Regions from separate parts of the Streptomyces sp. NPDC002680 genome, predicted to be linked through region 2. Evidence: riboswitches for the same ligand, from Rfam matches in the RefSeq annotation. Region 2 holds a riboswitch; each other region holds the start of a gene.
What was found. Region 2 has a riboswitch for thiamine pyrophosphate ahead of ACFYXF_RS33470 (thiamine ABC transporter substrate binding subunit). Riboswitches for the same ligand answer to the same signal wherever they lie in the genome.
Positions count from the first base shown of each region.

Region 1 (2,257 bases), on a different contig from region 2:
TGCCGGTCTTGCGGTTCGCGGTGAGCGGTACGTACGCCAGGCGGACGCCCGCGTGCACCGTCATGTAGTCGACGCCCTGCTCGGCCTGTTCGACGACCGTGTCCTTGTAGATCTCCCAGGTCAGCTCCTCGGCCCTGCCGTCCACCTTCTCCAGCGCCTGGTAGAGCGGCACGGTGCCGATGGGGACGGGGGAGTTGCGCAGCACCCATTCACGGGTGGTGTGGATATTGCGGCCGGTGGACAGGTCCATGACGGTGTCGGCGCCCCAGCGCGTCGCCCAGGTCATCTTCTCGACCTCCTCCTCGATGGAGGAGGTGACCGCGGAGTTGCCGATATTGGCGTTGACCTTCACCAGGAACCGCTTGCCGATGATCATCGGCTCGATCTCCGGGTGGTTGACGTTGGCGGGCAGTACGGCCCGCCCGGCGGCGATCTCCTCGCGGACGACCTCGGGGTCCACGTGCTCCCGGACGGCCACGAACTCCATCTCGGGCGTGATCTCCCCGCGGCGGGCGTACGCGAGTTGCGTCACCGCCTGTCCGGTCCGGCTCCGGCGCGGCTGCCGGGGCCGTCCCGGGAACACCGCGTCGAGGTTCCTGAGCCCGCCGCGCGGCGAGGTGTGCTTGATCCCGTCGTCCTCCGGACGGACGGGACGGCCCGCGTACTCCTCAGTGTCGCCACGGGCGATGATCCAGTTGTCGCGCAGCGGGGCCAGCCCCCTGCGGACGTCGGTGTCGACCAGCGGGTCGGTGTACGGGCCCGAGGTGTCGTACAGCGTGACCGACTTCCCATTGGTGAGGTGCACCTGACGGACCGGCACCCGCAGATCGGGGCGCGAGCCGCCGACATATCCCTTGTGCCAGCCGATGGACTTCCGGGCCTCCTGGGACGGTTCGCCCTGAAGGGGCTGTTCGTCCTGGCTGGAGGCAGGCGTGCGTGCGTCCTTGATGGTCATGAGACCTACTCCCTACGCCGGCATTACCCGGTAACAGGTTCAGCGGTCGACGCAGCGGATTCCGTCTGCCGATGTTTCATGTGAAACATCACTCGTTCCACATGTTCCACGTGAAACATCGCAAAGACGGAGGTCAGCGCCCTCTCAGCCCGGTGCTCCGAGCTCCCGCGTGTGCAAAGGTGCCTCCACGCTAGCGTCAATTTGGGCGAGGTGAACAGAGGGCCCCTGCCGTTCTTGCGATGATCGGGCGGTGACCACGACGCAAGGACCCCCGTACCCGCCCTCCGAGCCACCGCGCGGAAGCGGTGCCGGGCGCGCCTCCGGGCCGGGCAGCGGAAATGGCGACGACACCGGCCCGCAGCGCAGGTTCCGGCTGGGCGACGGCCCCGGCGGCTCCGGTGGTGCGCCCGGAACCAGAGCCGGAACGGGCGGCGGCACCGGCGGAGCGACCGGACCGAGTAGCGGTCCCGGATACGGGCCCAGTCAGCGGATCGATCGCGGCTATGGGCCCGGATCGGGGGCGGGTCAAGGCAGCCGTACGGGCCCGGGCGGCCAAGGCCCAGGTCCCGGGTACGGAGCCGAAGGGCCCGGGACCGGTCAGTTCGGCCCCCTTCCCATGTCCGGTGGCGGGCGAGGTCCTGGCCCCGGGGCAGGCGGTGGGCACGATCACGGCGCAGACCATGGGCACGGGCATGGCCCCGGTGACGGCCACAGTGGCGGACCTGGCGGCAACTCCGGTGGTGGCCATGGCCCTGGACGAGGTGCTGGGCACGGAGCCGGACCGGGTGGCGAGCACGAGGGCGGGCACGGACCCGGGTCCGACGACTCCCACGGGCCCGACGACAATCACGGTTCGTCGCACGGCCACAGTCACAGCCATGGCCCGGCCGCCCCTGTCTCCATCCATCTGCGGAAGATCATCGGCGCGATCCTGATCCCCTTCGCCGCGGCGGTCGTGGTCGGGCTCGCGGTGCTGTGGCCCGGGGGCGCTCCGGCGCACGAGCGCACCGGCGTCGGATTCGACCGGCAGACCCAGGAGGCGACGGTCACCAAGGTCGTCGCGGTGGACTGCAAGTCCGTCAACGCCTCGGGGGACACCCCGACCGGCGACACATCCACCGCCGAGGGCTCCTCCGCCCAGCAGCAGGCGACCGGTGACTGCAAGAGGGCGACGATCCGGGTCGACACCGGTGACGACAAGGGCCGTACGTTCACGGAGATCGTCCAGCCGGACCAGTCACGGCAGTTGCACCAGGGCGAGAAGGTCGTGGTCGCCTACGAGCCCTCCGCGCCGAGGGACCT
Region 1 covers NZ_JBIAQP010000003.1:253,479-255,735, forward strand. The annotation lists gene thiC (phosphomethylpyrimidine synthase ThiC) at 1-955, opposite strand, end outside; TPP riboswitch at 948-1,134, opposite strand; gene ACFYXF_RS10815 (YibE/F family protein) at 1,572-2,257, shown strand, end outside.
Region 1: another riboswitch for thiamine pyrophosphate. It lies ahead of thiC (phosphomethylpyrimidine synthase ThiC); the one in region 2 lies ahead of ACFYXF_RS33470 (thiamine ABC transporter substrate binding subunit).

Region 2 (2,257 bases):
TAAAGAGGCCGTTGCCGCGATCGGTGAGAAGCCGTTTCGTGCCAAGCAGCTCTCGCAGCACTACTTCGCGCGGTTCGCGCACGACCCGGCCGAGTGGACGGACATCCCGGCCGCCTCGCGCACCAAGCTCCAGGAGGCGCTGCTTCCGGAGCTGATGACGGTCGTCCGCCATCTGTCGACCGACCAGGAGACCACCCGCAAGACCTTGTGGCGGATGGTCGACGGGACGCTCGTCGAGTCGGTGCTCATGCGGTACCCGGACCGGGTGACCATGTGCATCAGCTCGCAGGCGGGGTGCGGGATGAACTGCCCGTTCTGCGCGACCGGGCAGGCCGGTCTTGACCGGAATCTGTCCACCGCCGAGATCGTGCACCAGATCGTGGATGGGATGCGTGCGCTGCGGGACGGGGAGATTCCCGGCGGGCCCGCGCGGCTCTCCAACATCGTGTTCATGGGCATGGGCGAGCCCCTCGCCAACTACAAGCGGGTCGTCGGTGCCATCCGTGCGCTGACCGATCCCGAGCCGGACGGGCTCGGGCTGTCGCAGCGGGGGATCACCGTCTCGACCGTCGGGCTGGTGCCGGCCATCAACCGGTTCTCCGACGAGGGCTTCAAGTGCCGGCTCGCCATCTCCCTGCACGCCCCCGACGACGAGCTGCGCGACACCCTCGTACCCGTCAACACGCGGTGGAAGGTACGGGAAGTCCTCGACGCCGGGTGGGAGTACGCGGCCAAGTCGGGGCGCCGGCTGTCCATCGAGTACGCGCTGATCCGGGACATCAACGACCAGGCCTGGCGCGGTGACCGCCTCGGGCGGCTGCTCCGGGGCAAGCCCGTGCATGTCAACCTGATCCCGCTGAACCCGACTCCGGGGTCCAAGTGGACCGCTTCGCGGCCCGAGGACGAGAAGGCGTTCGTCGAGGCGATCGCCGCCCACGGCGTGCCCGTGACCGTTCGGGACACCCGGGGGCAGGAGATCGACGGGGCGTGCGGCCAGCTCGCGGCCACTGAGCGGTAGTCTTACGTCGTACCTACATATCTTCATATTCCGACAGGGGAGCGCCACAGCGCTGAGAGTGCGGCAGCCAGATCACATTGGTGGGCCGCAGACCCTCTGAACCTCGCCCAGGTCATTCTGGGTAGGAAGTTCGGTCATCACTCTTGCTGTTGCGCCCTGCCCGGGAACCCTCCATGAGGCCCCGGGCAGGGCCGCGTCTCTTCCTGGTCATCCCAGGAGGAAGAATCCAGTGAGCACCACCAAGCAGGTCATGGTCACGGCCGTGGCCGTCGGACTCGGGCTCGTCACGCTCGCCGCGTGCGGGTCCGAGGACGGCGCCAGTGGATCGGCGGCGGAGTCCAAGACCGTCACCCTCGTCAGCCATGACTCGTGGGCCGTGTCGAAGGACGTTCTCGCCGCCTTTGAGAAGCAGTCCGGGTACACCGTCAAGGTCCTCAAGGACGGCGACGCCGGGCAGGCCGTCAACAAGGCGATCCTGACCAAGGACAACCCGCAGGGCGATGTCTTCTTCGGCGTCGACAACACCCTGCTCTCCCGCGCGCTCGACAACGGGCTCTTCCAGTCGTACGAGGTGAAGGACGCCGACGCGATCCTGCCCGCGTACCGGGCCGACGAGGACAGGCACCGGGTCACGCCGATCGACACCGGGGACATCTGCGTCAACTACGACAAGGCCTGGTTCAGCGAGCACAAGCTGACCCCGCCCGAGTCCTTCGACGATTTGATCAAGCCCGCCTACAAGGATCTCCTCGTCACCGAGAACGCCTCCACCTCCTCGCCGGGGCTCGGCTTCCTGCTCGGCAGCGCCGCCAAGTACGGCGACGACGGCTGGACCGGCTACTGGAAGAAGCTCCAGGCCAACGGCGTCAAGGTCGTCGACGGGTGGGAGCAGGCCTACAACGAGGAGTTCTCCGGGTCGGCCGGCGGCAAGAAGGCCAAGGGCGACCGGCCGCTCGTCGTCTCGTACGCCTCCTCGCCGCCCGCCGAGGTGATCTTCGCCGACCCGAAGCCGGCCACCGCCCCGACCGGGGTCGCGACCGGCACCTGCTTCCGGCAGGTCGAGTACGCCGGGCTGCTGAGCAACGCCAAGAACGCCACCGGGGGCAAGGCGCTGCTCGACTTCCTCGTCGGCAAGACCTTCCAGGAGGACATGCCGCTCAACATGTTCGTGTACCCGGTGCGGGAGGGCGCCCAGGTGCCCGCCGAGTTCACCGAGTACGGGCCGCAGGCCAAGGACCC
Region 2 covers NZ_JBIAQP010000014.1:177,660-179,916, forward strand. The annotation lists gene rlmN (23S rRNA (adenine(2503)-C(2))-methyltransferase RlmN) at 1-1,018, shown strand, start outside; TPP riboswitch at 1,044-1,164, shown strand; gene ACFYXF_RS33470 (thiamine ABC transporter substrate binding subunit) at 1,269-2,257, shown strand, end outside.

Region 3 (2,257 bases), on a different contig from region 2:
GCCCGCGTCTCCGTCAGCGGCAACTCGGTGATCCCGGGGACGAGTTCATGGGCGTCGCGCAGCAGCTCGTACACACCCCCCGCCGTGACCGTCGTGTCCCAGCCCAGCTCCTCGCTCGTCGCCCCGACGACCAGCTCGCCGTTCTCGCGCGGCACCAGATAGACCTGGCTGCCGCGCACCACGGCCCGCACGGTACGGCTCAGGAACGGCGCGTACCGCTCCGGCACGGTCAGCCGCAGCACCTGCCCCTTCACGGGCCGTACGGACGGCAGCACGGCCTCAGGGACCCCCGCGAGCCGCCCGCTGAGGCTGCCCCCGGCCAGCACGATCGATCCGGCGGCCAGGTCGTCGCCGTCGGAGTCCGTCACCGACACGGCCCGCCCCCGCCGTACGACGAGCCGCTCGGCCCACGTCCGGCGCAGCACCACCCCGGCCCGCCCGCACGCGTCCACCAGCGCCCCGGCCAGCCGCCGGGGGTCGATCTGGTGGTCCCCGTCCACCCGCAGCCCCCCGCGCACGCCCGGCGCGAGCATCGGCTCCAGGCGCCGGCATTCGCGCCCCGAGAGCCACTCCGACTCCAGGCCCGACCGCCGTTGCAGGGCGTGCAGTTCGCGCAGTTCGGCGCGGTCGTCGGCGTCGAGCGCGACGGCGAGGGTGCCGCAGCGGCGGTAGCCGAGGTCGCGGCCGGTCAGTTCGGTCAGCTCGGCCACGAAGTCCGGATAGCGACGGGCCGACTCCAGGTTCAGCCCGAGCAGGGTCTGTTCGCCGTGGTGCAGCTCCGTGACGGCGGCCAGCATCCCGGCCGCCACCTGAGCGGCCCCGCCGCCCGGCGCGGGATCCACGACGGTCGTGGCGAGCCCGCGCTGCGCGGCCCGCCAGGCCGTCACCAGCCCGATGATCCCGCCTCCGACGACAACGACGTCCGAGGTGTGTGTACGCGACATGGGCGTCCAGCCCCTCCCTTCGCCGGCATGACCCGGATCAGGTTCGTACGGTCGGAGGCCGCCAGCCTCCCTCTCAGCCCGGTCCGTCCGGGCTCCCGCGAGTGCTTACGCTGGCCACCCTAGCCCGCAGCGCATCGCACACGTAAGGGAGCCTCCGCCCATGGCCCGCTCGCTCGACGGTCTCGTCCTCGCCCCGGTCGAGGACCAGGCACCGGGTCAGGTCGGCACGCGAACCCGGTTCACCTACCACGAGAAGGACGGCGAGATCTGGGCCGAGTACGCGGGCGGCGACGTCGTACGCGGCCATCTCGTGGGGACGCGGGAAGGCGACCGTCTCGACTTCCGCTACGTGCAGTTGAAGCGGGACGGGACGACGTCCTCGGGCCACTGTGTCTCCGAGGTGCTCGAACTGCCCGACGGGCGGCTGCGGTTGTCGGAGACCTGGGAGTGGGAGTCGCAGCCGGGCAGCGGAACGAGCGTGGTGGAGCAGGTCGAGCAGGCGGGTGTGGAGTAGGTCACGGGCCGCGCCCACTGACTGACAATTTGTCAGTTGTCTATGGTGACCGGGTGAGCGAGCAGACGCAGGCACAGGGCACGCGGGGCGTGCCGCAGCCGCGGCGCGTGGTCGTCGTGGGCGCGGGCATGGCCGGGGTGCAGACCGCGGTGGCCCTGCGCGAGCAGGGTTTCACCGGCACCGTCACGCTGATCGGCGCCGAACCCCATCAGCCGTACGACCGGCCGCCGCTGTCCAAGGCCGTGCTGCTCGGCAAGGCGGAGGGCTCCGCCTTCGACGTCGACTTCGAGGCCCTCGGCATCGAACTGCTGCTCGGGCGCGAGGTGCTGGGCGTCCGCCCCGGCCCACACGAGCTGGACACCGCCGACGGGCCAGTGCCGTACGACGCCCTGGTCCTCGCCACCGGCGCCGAACCGATCCGGCTGCCGGGCACCGAGGGCGTCCCCGGAGTGCATCTGCTGCGCACCCTCGACGACGCCGAACGGCTGCGGCCCGTCCTCGCGCGCCAGCACGACATCGTGGTCGTCGGGGCCGGCTGGATCGGCGCCGAGTTCGCCACCGCCGCGCGCGAGGCGGGCTGCGCGGTCACCGTCGTGGAGGCCGCCGACCGGCCGCTCGCGGGCGCCCTGCCCGCCGAGGTGGCCGCGCCGATGGCCGCCTGGTACGCCGACAGCGGTGCCTCGCTGCGCACCCACGCGCGCGTGGCCCGCGTCGAGCCCGGCGCGGTGGTGCTCGACGACGGCTCGCGGCTGCCCGCGGGTGCCGTCGTCGTCGGCATCGGGGCCCGCCCGGCCACGGA
Region 3 covers NZ_JBIAQP010000005.1:284,560-286,816, reverse strand. The annotation lists gene thiO (glycine oxidase ThiO) at 1-944, opposite strand, end outside; TPP riboswitch at 942-1,053, opposite strand; gene ACFYXF_RS16020 (hypothetical protein) at 1,105-1,458, shown strand; gene ACFYXF_RS16015 (NAD(P)/FAD-dependent oxidoreductase) at 1,512-2,257, shown strand, end outside.
Region 3: another riboswitch for thiamine pyrophosphate. It lies ahead of thiO (glycine oxidase ThiO); the one in region 2 lies ahead of ACFYXF_RS33470 (thiamine ABC transporter substrate binding subunit).